DNA from 2 places in the Sphingomonas sp. SORGH_AS_0789 genome. Region 2 is predicted to be linked to the other one. Evidence: riboswitches for the same ligand, from Rfam matches in the RefSeq annotation. Region 2 holds a riboswitch; the other holds the start of a gene.
What was found. Region 2 has a riboswitch for cobalamin ahead of QE360_RS07495 (TonB-dependent receptor). Riboswitches for the same ligand answer to the same signal wherever they lie in the genome.
Positions count from the first base shown of each region.

Region 1: linked by a shared signal. The riboswitch ahead of QE360_RS10015 (DUF1636 domain-containing protein) and the one ahead of QE360_RS07495 (TonB-dependent receptor) in region 2 are both predicted to bind cobalamin.

Region 1 covers NZ_JAVIYV010000001.1:2,164,349-2,171,713, forward strand. The annotation lists gene QE360_RS10005 (histidine phosphatase family protein) at 1-218, opposite strand, end outside; gene cobT (nicotinate-nucleotide--dimethylbenzimidazole phosphoribosyltransferase) at 215-1,225, opposite strand; gene QE360_RS10015 (DUF1636 domain-containing protein) at 1,222-1,629, opposite strand; cobalamin riboswitch at 1,721-1,905, opposite strand; gene QE360_RS10020 (DPP IV N-terminal domain-containing protein) at 2,077-4,344, opposite strand; gene QE360_RS10025 (glycoside hydrolase family 2 TIM barrel-domain containing protein) at 4,341-7,365, opposite strand, start outside.
Region 2 covers NZ_JAVIYV010000001.1:1,609,487-1,616,851, forward strand. The annotation lists rRNA gene QE360_RS07475 (23S ribosomal RNA) at 1-451, shown strand, start outside; rRNA gene rrf (5S ribosomal RNA) at 580-694, shown strand; tRNA gene QE360_RS07485 (tRNA-Met) at 811-887, shown strand; gene QE360_RS07490 (hypothetical protein) at 957-1,259, opposite strand; cobalamin riboswitch at 1,346-1,567, shown strand; gene QE360_RS07495 (TonB-dependent receptor) at 1,809-3,923, shown strand; gene QE360_RS07500 (PepSY domain-containing protein) at 3,910-5,376, shown strand; gene QE360_RS07505 (glutathione S-transferase family protein) at 5,404-6,075, shown strand; gene QE360_RS07510 (tRNA-binding protein) at 6,062-6,421, shown strand; gene QE360_RS07515 (alpha/beta hydrolase) at 6,627-7,365, shown strand, end outside.

The sequences.
Region 1 (7,365 bases), 550 kb from region 2:
CGCCAGCGGGGATCGACCGTGGCGGGCCCGATCGCCTCGGCACAGGCGCGCGCGCGCGACAGGTTCGAGCTGATCCGCCGGGTCACGGCCAGATCGCGTCCCCGTGCGGCGCAGGCGGCGATGCCCTCGACCGTCGCCGGACTGTCGGTCCGCCCCAGCATCCGCCCCGCCGCCTCGGGCTCGCCATGCCGAAGCAGATGCAGGCGAAACGCGCTCACGCGCTCGCCACGCCCGCCTCGGCAAAGGTCGCCATGCCGTCATGCGCCGCCAGCGCCGCGCGGATGACCTGGACCGCCACCGCCGCGCCACTCGCTTCACCCAGCCGCATGTTCAGCGACAGGATCGGCGCAAGGTCCAGCCGGTCGAGCAGCCGGACATGGCCGGGCTCCGCCGAGCAATGGCCCGCCAGGCAATGGGCGGTGATCGCGGGATTGACCAGCGCCAGCGGCGCGATCGCGGCGGTGCCGATGAAGCCGTCCAGCACCACGGGCACGCCGCGGGTGCGTGCCGTCAGGATCGCCCCCGCCATCGCCGCGATCTCCCGCCCGCCCAGACGGCGCAGCAGCTCGAACGCGCTGGTCAGATGCTCGTGGTGCAGCGCCAGCCCCTCGGCCACCACCGTCGCCTTGCGCGACAGGCCGCGTGCATCCACCCCGGTGCCGGGACCGACCCAGTCGGCGGGATCGCCCCCGAAACTGGCGGCGGCCAGCGCGGCGGCGGGGGTGGTGTTGCCGATCCCCATCTCGCCCAGCACCAGCAGGTCGGCATCGCCGACCGCCGCCGCCCCCGCCGACAGCGCGGCCAGGCATTCCGCCTCGCTCATCGCCGGGCCGGTGGTGAAGTCGACCGTCGGCCGGTCGAGGTCGAGCGGCACGACCGACAGCTCCAGCCCGGCGGCGGCGGCCAGCGCGTTGATCGCGGCGCCCCCGGCGGCGAAATTGGCGACCATCTGTGCGGTCACCTCCGCCGGAAAGGCGCTGACTCCGCGCGCGACCACGCCGTGATTGCCCGCGAAGATCACCGCGCGCCCACGATCGATCCGGGGCCGTTCGCGTCCCTGCCATCCGGCCAGGAAGATCGCGATGTCCTCCAGCCGTCCGAGCGAGCCCGGCGGCTTGGTCAGCTGCCCCTGCCGCCGCGCGGCGGCGTCGCGCGCGCCGGTGTCCGGCGCGGGCAACACGGCCAGGGTCGTCTCGAAGCTGGCGATGGTCGGGAAAGCGGTCATTCGACGATGAATCCCTCGGGCGGCGTGCGGGTCAGGAAATGGCCCTTCACCCCTTGCGGCCATTGCTTGTACGGCACCTGTCCCCAGTCGCTGTCGGCGTAGGCGCGCGCATAGTCCAGGATCGCGCGTGCGGCCTCTTCGTCGGGGGCGAATTTGCCCATCACATAGCCGACCTTGCCGGGGCAGCGAAGATGGACCGTGCAGAAGGACTGGCAGGCAAAGAGGCAGGGCATCTCCTCGACCGCCACGTCCGCATAGGCCGGGTCGGAGGCTTTCACCGCGTGCAACGCCTCGACCAGCAGCGCGCCGCCGCGCCGCCCTTCGGCGTCCTCGCGCGCGTCGTCGGACAGGCGACAGGTGTTGCAGGCGACCACGGCGGGGCCGTTCGCGGCGGGTTTCAGCATGAACAGGGCTCGGTCATCGGGGCATGTCTCCACAAAGGCGCTGTCGTCGCGCGAGGGGATAGCCCCGTCCGCCCGGTACACCCTGACCGGCCGAAAGACGACTGCGACGGGCAGGTCTCCTGGCTCGCGGGTCGGTGCCTGTCCGCCGCCTTCTCGGGGGCGAACCCCAATGGCGTGATGGCGGATGGCTCGCCGCTTACAGTTGCAGGGGCAGCCGGGGCGTTGCACCCCATTCCCTTTTCATCCCCGAGGGGAACCTGTCGCGGGCGGAGCGATAGGCGCGGGGAGGGCGGGAGGCAACACCGCTATTCCCTTCCCAACTCCCGCCGTCCGCCCCGGCGGAGGCCGGGGCCCAGTTGCCGTGTCGCTCGTGGGGCGCCCGATGGAACGCCGAAACTGGACCCCGGCCTTCGCCGGGGTGGTGCTATTGTGGCTGAGGGAAGGGTGCTATTCCTCCCCGCGCAAGGCCTTCAGGAAAAAGGCATATTGCCGCCGCATCGCATAGGCCACCGGGCCGGTGCTGCGCCCGGCCGTATGCTCGCCGCCGGGGATGACCAGCAGGTCGAAATCCTTGTCCGCCTTGATCAGCGCATCGACCACCTGGGTCGTGCTGGCGGGATCGACATTGGAGTCCTGTTCGCCGACGACCAGCATCAGCTTGCCCCGCAACTGGTGCGCATGGACCACGCCCGAGGCGTCCAGATAGCTCTGGTCGACCGGATAGCCGAGCCATTGTTCGTTCCAGTCGATCTTGTCCATGCGGTTGTCGAAACACCCGGCATAGGCGACCCCGGCCTTGTAGAAATCGGGGTGGAACAGCAGCGCGTTCAGCGTGCTCTGCCCGCCCGCCGAGCCGCCATAGATGCCGACGCGGGAAAGATCGACGGCGGGGTCCTTCGCCGCCAGCGCCTTCATCCAGGCGATCCGGTCGGGGAAACCGCTATCGGCCAGGTTCTTCCACGCGACGTCGTGAAAGGCCTTGGAACGGTTGGCGGTGCCCATGCCGTCGATCATCACGACGATGAAGCCCAGATCGGCGAGCTGCTGCATCCCCATGACCTTGTCGCCGCCCGAAAAGCCGCCGAACGGCCAGAAGGCCTTGGGCACGAAGCTGTCATGCGGCCCGGCATAGATGTTCTCGATCACCGGATAGCGTTTGGCCGGGTCGTAATCGCGCGGGCGGACGACCAGGCCGTAGATATCGGTCCGGCCGTCGCGGCCCTTGGCGGTGAAGCGCTCCGGCGGGCGGAACCCGGCGGCGGTCAGCGCGGTGATGTCGCCCTTTTCCAGCGTCTGGATCAGGCGGCCGTCGCGCGCGTCGTGCAGTTCCATCGTCTCCGGCAGGTCGGTGCGCGAATAGACGTCGACATAGGTCGTCATGTCGGGGGAGAAGCGGACTTCGTGCGTCGCATTCTCCTGGGTCAGCCGGGTCAGGTTGCGGCCGTCGAAATCGACCCGGAACCATTGCTTGTAATAAGGGTCTTCGCCGGGCACGAAGCCGCTCGCGGAGAACCAGATCTGCCGCTTCTCGTCATCGACCTTGGCGATGTCGCGGACGATCCATTGGCCCTTGGTGATCTGCCGAACGATCCGGCCGGTCGTGCCGTCGATCATATAGAGATGCCGCCAGCCGTCCCGTTCCGACGCCCAGAGGATCTCGCGGCCCATATCCTTCACATCGTGCGACCAGATGCGGTCGCGAAAGACGAAGGTCTTCGCGGTTTCGGTCACGGCGGCATGCGCCTTGCCGGTGTCGGCATCGACCGCGATGATCTTCGTCTCGCCAAAGCCGCGCTTCAGATCGTCGAAGGCGAAGCTCTTGCCATCGGCCCGCCAGGCCGGGGCCGACAGGGTATAGGCATTTGCGAACAGCGACGGGTCGATCTCGGTCCGCCTGCCGTCGGCGACGCGGAACAGGACGGGCGCTTCCTGATCCACCGCGTCGCCGGGCTTGGGATAGAGTTGCTGGACGACCTCTGGCTGGACCTTGCCCGGCGGGGCGGCGAGGACGCGGGTGACCATGCGGGGATAGCCGGGGCGGACCCGCTGGAGCGCGATATGCTGGCCGTCCGGGCTCCAGGCGATCGTCTCGGGATCGTAGAAATTGGCGGGGCTGCCGTCCTGGGACCGCCACAATTCCTTGCCGCCCCCGGCCTCGCGCACGACCAGATTGTCGTCGAGGACCAGCGCCTCCCGCCTGCCGTCGGGCGAGAGGCGGGGATGGTTGTCGGCGGGCACGCGCAGGTCGCGCACCACGCCGAAGCCGCGCGGGCGGCCGGGGTTTTCCGGCGGGACGACGGTGCAGGCGGGCCGGGCGAGGACGCAGCGATAGGTGACGCTGTCCTCATAGCCGATGCTGAAGGTGATCGCCGAACGATCGGGCGTATAGGCGAAATGATCGAAGGGCAGGCGGAGCGGTGCAATCGACTTGCCCATGACCCTGGCCAATGCGGGGGCGAGCGCGGCGGCGTCGAAGGCGGGGGCCTTGGCGCGGCTGGTCGCGTCCACATCGACGAAGGCGAAGCCGCCCGCCACCGTCTTGCGATAATGGAAATGCCGTCCGTCCGCGTCCCACGCGGCGGGGGAGGCGATGTCGCGGGTCAGCCATTGCCATTGCTCGCGAAGGGCCAGCGAGCTGGCGATACGGTCGGGCACGCCCTGCGCGGCGACCGGACCGGCGGCGAGCAACAGCGAAAGCGTCAGCAGGGTCTTCAACGGGCCGCTCCGATGGTGAAGCTGTAGGTCAGGGGCTGGAGCGGAATGCGGTACGGCATGTGCGCCCGGCCATCGAGGCTCCAGCCGGTGTCCCCGCCGACCCCGACCTGCGCGGCGTCGATCAGCAGCGTGCCGTCGCCATGCGGGCGGATGTCCGAGCTGTGCGCCTGGGACGGCGGCTTCATCGCCAAGTCGGCATAGGGGAAGGGCAGGGCGTTGACCGAAAGCGGCTGCGCCCCCGTCACACGGAGCCCGACGCCGGTGCCGGTGAGTTGCAGCCAGCGCACATCGGTCTTGTTGCCGCTCTCCTGCGGCCGGGCATAGTCGTGATACTGGTCGGCCAGCGCCCCGCTCCAGCGGGCGATCATCGCGCCGGTCTTGCGGTCGGCATAGCTTTCCCACGGGCCGCGCCCGAACCAGCTGAGCTGGGTGAATTGCTGCCCCGGCGTCGCGAAGGCGAGGCCGACGCGCAAGGGATCGGGCAGCGTCGCGCGCAGCGGCGTGAAGCGGACGGTCGCCGTCGCATTGCCGTCCGGCGCCATGGTCCAGCGGGTCTGCATCTTGATCGATCCGACGCCCATGTCGTGATCCACGACGATGGCATCGCCCTCGCGCCGGATCGCGTCGAGGCGGCGATGCTCGGAGAAATATTGCCACATCGCATGGCTCTTGGGCACGCCCGCGCCCACGTCATTGTCGGTCGGCGCGCGGGTGAAATCGGGGGTGCCGCCGGTCAGCAGCGTCTTGCCGCCCCGCGCATAACGGCGGACGAGCCCGGTCGTCCGGTCGATCTCCAGCACGGCATCGCCCGCCGCCAGCGTCATCGCATCGGCGCTTTCCTGCGGCGCGACCGACCCGGCGGGTATGGCGGCGAAGACCGGGCCGGTCAGCGCGAACTGGTCCCAGCCGACGACATGGCCCGCAGGCAGCGGCGGGATCGCCCCCGCCCTGGTCCGGGCGCGCAGGATCAGCGAACGCTCGGCCGAGGCATCCCTGGGCGCGGGCAGGGCGAAGGACAGGGGCGCACTGGCCCCCGCCGCCACGGACGGGGTGGCGATGCTGCCGCGGGCCGTCTCGACGCCATTCTCCAGCACCGTCCAGTCCAGCGTGAAGCGCGACAGGTCGATATGGTCGTGGCGGTTGACCACCTGCCACCCGCCGTCCTTGTGGGTGAAGCTGATCGGCGACTGGACATGCGCCATCTCGTAATATTCGGGGTCGGGGGTCCGGTCCGACTGGATCACGCCATCGCCGACCGGGCTGTCGTCGCCGTGCAGCCCGGCATCCTTGGGATCGGGATCATAGTCCAGACCCTGGCCCCAATAGGGGCGGCCGTCCTTGTCGTGTCGGATCATCGTCTGGTCGACCCAGTCCCAGACGAAGCCGCCCTGGAGCTTGGGATATTTGCGGAATACGTCCCAATAGCCCTGGAAGTCGCCCAGGCTGTTGCCCATCGCATGGGCATATTCGCACAGGATCAGCGGCTGGGTGAATTCGGGGCGCTGGGCATAGTCGGCCAGCTTCTCGACATCGTCGTACATGGGCGCGAAGATGTCGACATAGGCATTGGTCGGATGCCGCCAGCCGCTCATGCTGTAACCCAGGAAGTTGATCAGCCGGGTCTTGTCGTGTTGGCGGATCCATTTCGCCGCCGCCTCGAAATTGGGGCCGACGCCGCTTTCATTGCCCAGCGACCAGAAGATGATCGAGGGGTGGTTGCGATCGCGCTCGACCATCCGCTGCACCCGGTCGAGATGCGCCGCCGCCCATTCGGGCTTGTGGCCCAGGTTCAGCGTCGGATCGCCCTTTTCCTGGGTGAGGCTCAAGTAACCGTGGCTCTCGATATCGGCCTCGTCCATCACGTACAGGCCATATTCGTCGGCCAGGTCGTACCAGCGCGGGTCGTTGGGATAGTGCGAGGTGCGGACCGCGTTGATATTGGCGGCCTTCATCAGCTCGATATCCTTGCGCATCGTCTCTTCGGACACGACGCGGAAGGTGTGCGGGTCATGCTCGTGCCGGTTGACGCCGCGGATCATGATCCGCTTGCCGTTGACCCGCACCTCGCCGCCCGCGACCTCGACGGTGCGGAAGCCGATGTGGCGGCTGGTCGCCTCAATCAGCTTGCCCTTCGAGTCGAGCAGTTCGACCAGCAGCGTGTAGAGATTGGGGTCCTCGGCGCTCCACGTCTTCACCGCCGGAACCTCGGCGACGATCGTCGCGGTCGTGCCGGTCGGCGTCGCGGTCCGGGTCAGCACGACCCGCTTGCCGTCGAGCAGCGTGGCGCGCACCGAGGTCGCCTGCGCCGCGCCCGCCAGGTCGATCGCGGCCGACAGCGTCCCGTCGCGATAGTCATGGGTCAGCCCGGCGTCGATCGCCAGATCGCGGATATGCGTCTGCGGCGCGGCATAGAGGGTGATCGAGCGTTCGATCCCGTTGACCCGCCAGAAATCCTGATCCTCGAGGTAGCTGCCGTCCGAATGACGGTAGAGTTCGATCGCGATGGTGTTCCGGCCCGGCCGGGCAGCGCGGCTGATGTCGAATTCGGCCGGGAGCTTGGAATCCTCCGAATAGCCGATCTTCTGGCCGTTGACCCAGAGATAATAGGCCGCCCCCGCCGCGCCGATGTTGAGGAGCAGGCGGCGTCCGGCGAAATGCGCCGGAACGGTGAAGTCGCGGCGATAGGACGCGACCTCGTTCAGCCGGTGCTCGATAAGGGGTTCGTTGCGCGGAAAGGGATAGCCGCTGCCGACGAAGACCGGACGGCTCAGCCCCTGCGCCTGGAGGATGCCGGGGACCGCCACGTCGTGCCAGCTCGATACGTCGCGCGCCGGGTCCTCGAAGCCGATCGGGCGCGCCTCGGGATTGGGCGACATGTGGACCTTCCACGTCCCGTCGAGCGACAGGTGATAGCGCGACCGGGCGACATCGCCCGCCAGCGCCGCCGACCGCGTCTCGAACCCGGCGAAACTGCTGTGCATCGGCTCCGCGCCGATCCGGTCGATCGCGGGATTCTCCCAA
Region 2 (7,365 bases):
AAAAGGTACGCCGGGGATAACAGGCTGATAACCCCCAAGAGCTCATATCGACGGGGTTGTTTGGCACCTCGATGTCGGCTCATCACATCCTGGGGCTGGAGCAGGTCCCAAGGGTTTGGCTGTTCGCCAATTAAAGTGGTACGTGAGCTGGGTTCAGAACGTCGCGAGACAGTTTGGTCCCTATCTGCCGTGGGCGTCGAAATTTGAGAGGAGTTGACCCTAGTACGAGAGGACCGGGTTGAACGTACCTCTGGTGTACCTGTCGTCGTGCCAACGGCGCAGCAGGGTAGCTATGTACGGACGGGATAACCGCTGAAAGCATCTAAGCGGGAAGCCTCCCTCAAGATAAGATTTCTCAGGACGGTCGAAGACCACGACCTCGATAGATCGGATGTGGAAGTGCGGTAACGCATGGAGCTAACCGATACTAATTGTCCTATTCGCGCTTGAGAGCTCCACACCCCCACCATCAGCCCTGGGCTGACGGCAAAAGGGTGCGGTCATTATCAAGCCAGGTGCATCGATTTTATACCCATCACCCCGCCCACAAAGCGGGGTCAGTATTCGCGGACTCTATTGCCTGGTGGCCATAGCGTCGGTGTCCCACCCGATCCCATCCCGAACTCGGCCGTGAAACCCGACTGCGCCAATGGTACTACTGCTCAAGCAGTGGAAGAGTAGGGCGTCGCCAGGCATTATAGTCCGCGTATACACAAAAACCCATTCACTTGTTTCCTCGGGCACTCAGCCCGGGGCGCTCAGCCCCACGACACCACGCATGAAGCGTGCCGCCGTGCGGCTCAGCTCAATCGCGGGGTGGAGCAGCCCGGTAGCTCGTCAGGCTCATAACCTGAAGGCCGCAGGTTCAAATCCTGCCCCCGCAACCATACACACCCAACATCATCCCATACGAAACCGCCACGGCATAGCCGGTGGCGGATTGGCGCGTTCACGCCTCAGCGACGACGCCCGCCACCCCTCGGCGGCAGGGCCGCTGGCGGATCCTGGCTCTCCGCCAATTCCGCCACCTCGAATCTGTGCCCCACCCAGCCGCGCTTGCGTGCCGCTTCGGCCAGCGACGCGTCGTGCGCCATGGCTTCTTTCCGCGATTTCGCGTGACCCCAGAACACCTCCGTCCGGCCCCCGCCCAGATCGGCGACGATCCGCCAGTAATGGGTGAACGGGGCTGAAGTCGGGCCGATGGTCTTCACATAGCCGTCGGGCATCGTTGCGGTCAGATAGCGGATCTTGCGGGTCATGGGCCCGGGATAGCGCAAAGCCGCTCCTGGGGGCAGATGCTTGACCCGCCCCGCCGATTGCCGCAATCAGTACGCGGCCGGAATATTCCGGTCGTGATCGCGCCGGTTTCCCCGAACAGGGGAATTAAAAGGGAACGCGGTGAGGGCGGGTGACCGCCCGAATCCGAGGCTGTCCCTGCAACTGTAAGCGGTGAGCGGACATGCAGGGACCGGTGGCGAGCCGGTCCAGCCACTGGGGCAACCTGGGAAGGCGCATGGTTCGCGATGACCCGTGAGCCAGGAGACCTGCCGGCGTCAGGTCGCTCATGCCGGGCCCAGGGGATGGCCGTGGCTAGGTCTTTTCCGACGAGCGACGCCAATGGTGGCGGAGGCGCATGGGTGGCCATGTCGAGTGCGGAAAGGCGTCCAGCGCGCATGGCATCCGGCCGTTCGAAACGAACGGAAGGCCTCGGCTTGTTCGCGACAAGACGCTATGAGCAAATAATGTTATATCATCACATATTATCGAACCGTGGTCTCATCTTTGCGGGTGGAGCCCTGTGGTCCTGCATGGCGATGCCCGCCTGGGCGCAGCAGGGGGGCATGCCGACCGGCACCGACGCCACGATATTGGTCGTCGGCACGCGCGACAAACCGGCGATGGACCGGCCCAATGCCACGGGCAGCCGATTGGGGCTGACCCCGCTCGAAACCCCCGCCAGCATCACCTCGCTCGACGGCGACCTGGTGCGTGCGCGGGGCGACCAGTCGATCGTCGAGGCCGAGACACGGGCCCCCGGACTGTCGAGCGTCGCCAATCCCGGCAATGGCGGCACCGCGCTGGCGGCGCGTGGCTTTTCCGGACAGGGCTCGGTCCTGCAATTGATCGACGGGGTCCGGCTGTTCCCGGCGGCGGGGACGATCACCTTTCCGACCGATCCCTGGATGGTCGAGCGGATCGACGTGCTGAGCGGCCCGGCGTCGGTGCTCTATGGCCAGGGCGCGCTGGGCGGCGCGGTCAATGTGGTGATGCGCAAGCCCACCGCCCGGACCGAGGGGCAGGCCGAGATCGGCTATGGCGCGCAGGACAGTGTCCGGCTGGCGGCCGGGATCGGGGGGCCGGCGGGGGCCACGCTGGGCTATCGGCTGGATGCCAGCTATCGTCGGTCGGACGGCTATGTCGATCGGGGCGATTCGCACAGCTTCGCGCTGTCGGGCACGGTGAAGTGGACCCCCTCGCCACGGCTGGCGGTGACGATCCGCGGCGATCATGGCGACCAGCGGCCGATCGGCTATTTCGGGACGCCGCTGATCGGCGGGCGGCTCGACCCGGCGATCCGGACGCGCAACTATAATGTCGGGGACGGGCGGATGCGGTTTCGCGACGACCGTGCCTCGGTACAGGTCGACTGGACGCCGAGCGCGGCGGTCAGCGTCTCCAACATCGCCTATTATCTGACCAGCGATCGATTCTGGCGCAATCTGGAGAGCTATTGCTGGGTCGGTACCAACGGCACGTGCGCCAACGGGGCGAGCGGTACGCCCGGCACGATCCGGCGGAGCGACAATTACGGCATCCGTCACGACCAGACCCAATGGGGCGACCAGGCGAGCGTGACGCTGCGCACGCCGCTGGCGCCGGGCATCGCCAATGCGCTGGTCGTCGGGGTCGACGCCAATCTGGTGCGCTTCACCCATGAGAACGACTTCGGATCGGATGCGCAGGTCGATGCGGTCGATCCCTTCGCCTTCGATCCCGGCCGCTTCCTGGATACGCAGGGAATCGCGCCGCGATACCGCACCCGCACCGTCGCGCTGGCGGTGTTTGCCGAGGATCGGGTGACGCTGGGCCCGAAATGGTCGGTGGTCGGCGGTTTCCGTTACGAGGAGGATCAGGTCCGCCGCTGGGCGATCGCCTATCCGGGCGGCACGCGGACCGATCGCTTCGCCTTTGAAAAGACCTTCCGCAACGCGACCTGGCGGGCGGGCATCGTGTATCAGCCGAGGCCGACCCTGTCGCTCTATGGCCAATATGCCACCGGCGTCGATCCGCTGGCCACGCTGACCACCGTGTCGAGCGGGCAGGTGCAGTTCGGCAATGCGAAGGGCAACCAGGTCGAGCTGGGCGCCAAGTGGCTGTTCCTGGGCGGACGCGGCACCGCGACGCTGGCGGCCTATCGCATCGTCAAGACGGGGCTGCTGGCGCAGCGCACTATCTCCAGCCCGGTCGAGCAGGTCGGTCAGCGTTCGGCGCAAGGGGTGGAGGCGGCGGTCTCGGTCGATCTGCCCCAGGGGTTCGGGATCGATGCCAATGCGACGATGCTGGATGCGCGGTTCGACGATTTCCGCTCGGGCGGCGCGGACTATAGCGGCCGGACGCCGCCCAATGTGCCCGAGGCGCTGGGCAATCTCTGGCTGCGCTGGGATGCCACGGCCCGCATGCAGGCGCGGGCGGGGCTGCGCTATGTCGGGCGGCGCTTCTCCGACAATGCCGATGCGTTTCGCATCCCCGGCTATGCGACGGTAGACGCCACCCTGTCCTATGCGCTGAGCCCGCGCATGGCGGTCGACCTGCGCGTCTATAACCTGTTCGACAAGGCCTATGCGGTCACCGCCTATGGCGACCAGCAATGGATATTGGGGCGCCCGCGCTCGCTGGACCTGGGCCTTCGTGCGACGTTCTGACGCGTCATGGGGAAGGGCGGCCGTCCGGTTCGCCTTTCTCGTCCATCGCTGGGCCGGGATCGCCGCCTGCCTGTTCTTCGCGATGTGGTTCGCCTCCGGGTTGGTGATGATCTACGTCCCCTATCCCGCGCTGACCCCTGCCCAGATGGCGGCCGGGGCGGAGCCGATCGACTGGGGCCGGGTCGATCGGCCGCCGCCGGACGGCGCGACCGCACGGCGGATCACGCTGGAGATGCGCGACGGTGTGCCGGTCTGGCGGATCGAAGGGGCGGGGGGCGAGACGCACATCCGCTCCGCCCGGACGGGGGCTCGCGTCGCGCCGGTCGATGCCGCCTATGCCCGCCGGGTCGCGGCGCGGTTCGCGGGGGCGGCGGTCGTGGCGGTCGCGCCCATCGGGCATGACCAGTGGACCGTGGCGGGCGGCTTCGACCGGCACCGTCTGTTGTGGAAGGCGACGCTGGCCGATGCCGCCGGGACCGAGATCTATGTCTCCAGCCTGACCGGCCAGCCGGTGCAGCGGACGACGCGGACGCAGCGCATCTGGAACTGGCTGGGGTCGGTGCCGCACTGGCTCTATCCGACGATCCTGCGCCGCGACGGCGGGCTGTGGCGGCAGGTGGTGATGTGGGTGTCGGGGCCGTGCATCGCGGTCGCGCTGACCGGGATGTGGATCGGCATCCTGCGCATGCGGCTGGGGCGGCGTCGCTATCGCGGCGGGCGGGTGACGCCCTATCGCGGCTGGATGGTCTGGCATCATGTCAGCGGGCTGCTGGGCGGCGTGCTGCTGACCGGCTGGATCGTCAGCGGCTGGCTGTCGGTCGATCCGGGACGCGTCTTTGCCGGGGGCACCGCGCCGGTGGAGGCGATGCGCGCCTATGCCGGGCAGGCGGGCGAGCCGGTGGCGCTCGACCGGCTCGCCGCCATGGCGGGCCCTGCGCGCAGCGTCGTGTGGAGCGGCGATGGCGGATGGCGGCGCATCGCGATCGATCCGGCCGGACCGCATCCGCGCTGGCTGGAGCAGGCGACGCTGGCCCCGGCCGCGCCGATCGATCGACCGGACGCCGCCGCCATGCTGGTGCCCGGTGGGCATGTGACGGGGGTGGCGCGGCTGGAGCGGCCCGATTTCTACTGGACCAATACCGCCAGGCTGCCGGTGGTGCGGATGCGGTTCGACGATCGTGCGGCAACCTGGCTCTATCTCGACCCGATGAGCGGGGCGGTGGTCGAGCGGCAGGACCGCGTCCGGCGGGCCTATCGCTGGGCCTATACGCTGCTGCACACCTGGGACTGGCCGTGGCTGACCGCGTGGCGGCCCGGCTGGACGGCGTGGATGTGGCTCTGGTCGATCGCCGGGCTGATCCTGTCGGTCAGCGGCGTCGTGGTCGGGTGGCGGCGACTGTGCCGTCCTGCGTCGCGCGGGCGGGTGAAAACATCGCCATCGGGGTTGGCGTAACCATGCCCGGCCGCTTAGATGGGCGGCATGTGGCAACTCTATCAATTCCCGCTCTGTCCCTTTTCGCGCAAGGTCCGGCTGCTGCTGGGCGAGAAGGGCGTCGGATATGAGTTGGTCCGCGAGTCGCCGTGGCAGCGGCGCGACGAGTTCCTCGACATGAACCCCGCCGGGCAGACCCCGGTGATGGTCGACGAGGAGCGCGGCGTGCTGCTGGTCGATTCCATGGCGATCTCGGAATATTTCGAGGAGACGGTCGAGAAGTCGGCGATGATCAACGGCACCGCCGTCGGCCGGGCCGAGATTCGGCGGCTGGTGACGTGGTTCGACACGCATTTCTATCAGGACGTGACCGGCCCGCTGCTGCACGAGCGCATGGTCAAGCGCGTCGCGCGCACCGGCAGCCCCGATGCCAAGGGCCTGCGCGAAGCGATGAAGGCGGCGGTCGGGCATCTCGACTATACCGATTATCTGCTCGACCATCGCAACTGGCTGGGCGGCGCGACGATGAGCCTGGCCGACCTCGCCGCCGCCGCGCAGATCTCGGTCGCCGATTATCTGGGCGGCATCGACTGGAAGGGGCATGAGCAGACCGCGCGCTGGTATCGCGGGTTGAAGAGCCGCCCCTCCTTCCGCCCGCTGTTGTCCGAGCGGATGGAGATGGTCACGCCGCCGTCGCATTACGACAATGTCGACTTCTGACGCGCCCGCACCCCGGATCGGGATCGAGGATTTCCTGGCGGTCGACATCCGCGTCGGCACCGTCATCGCCGCCGAGCCCTTTCCGGAGGCGCGCAAGCCCGCGATCAAGCTGACCATCGACTTCGGTCCCGTCATCGGGGTCAAGCGATCCTCGGCGCAGATCACGCGGCATTACACGCCCGAGACACTGGTCGGGCGGCGGGTGGCGGCGGTGGTCAATTTCCCGCCGCGCCAGATCGGGCCGATGATGTCCGAGGTGCTGACCCTGGGCTTTCCCGATGTGGAGGGGCAGGTGGTGCTGATCGGGCCGGATCAGGCGGTGCCCGATGGGGGGCGGTTGTTCTGAGAGATTCCCTTGGCCTTCGACTACGTTCAGGCTGAACGGGCTGTGGGGGCCAAGGCTGAATACAACAGCCGTTCAGGCTGAGCGAAGTCGAAGCCCACGCCCCACCCCACTGTTAGCCTTAACATTACCCCTTGCACCCCACGCCCCGAAGCGTACCATCCCCGTCCGACCGTAGGGACATAACCCACGGAGGACAGGAGGGGATATGAAGTCCAAACGCTGGGCCCGCCATGCGCTGGCCGCTTTGCTAACGCTCTCGGTGGCGGCACCCGCCTTCGCGCAGAGCGACAAGATGGTGCCGATCGCCATCCCCGCTCAGCCGGGTGCCATTGCGCTGAACACCGGCCCCTTGCCCGGTGCGAAGAACAAGGAAAGCTGGCACAGCCAATATGACAGCGTCTTCGCGCGCAACGTGACGCAAGCGACGCTGACTTCCTTCCTGCCCGATCCCGCCAAGGCGACCGGCGCGGCGGTGATCGTCGCGCCCGGTGGCGGCTTCCGCACGCTGTCGATGCAGAATGAGGGCTGGGACGTTGCCAAGGCGCTGGCCGATCGCGGCATCGCCGCCTTCGTCCTGAAATACCGGCTGAACCAGACGCCCGCGGATATGGGCGAATTCGAAAAGTCGATGGCGGCGATGTTCTCCAGCGTGGCGCGCCCCGCCGCGCGGCCCAGCCCCGAAGAGGCGCTGAAGGGCCTGGCCCCCCAGATCGCCGACTCGCGCGCCGCCTTCGCCCTGGTCCGCCAGCGCGCGAACGAGTGGAAGGTCGACCCCAACCGGATCGGCATGGTCGGCTTTTCGGCGGGTGCGATGCTGACCGTGGCGACGGTGCTCGACGGTCGGGCCAGGCCCGCCTTTGTCGGCGACATCTATGGCCCGCTCCAGCCGATGACGGTCCCCGCTGACGCGCCGCCGATGTTCGCCGCGATCGCCGCCGACGATC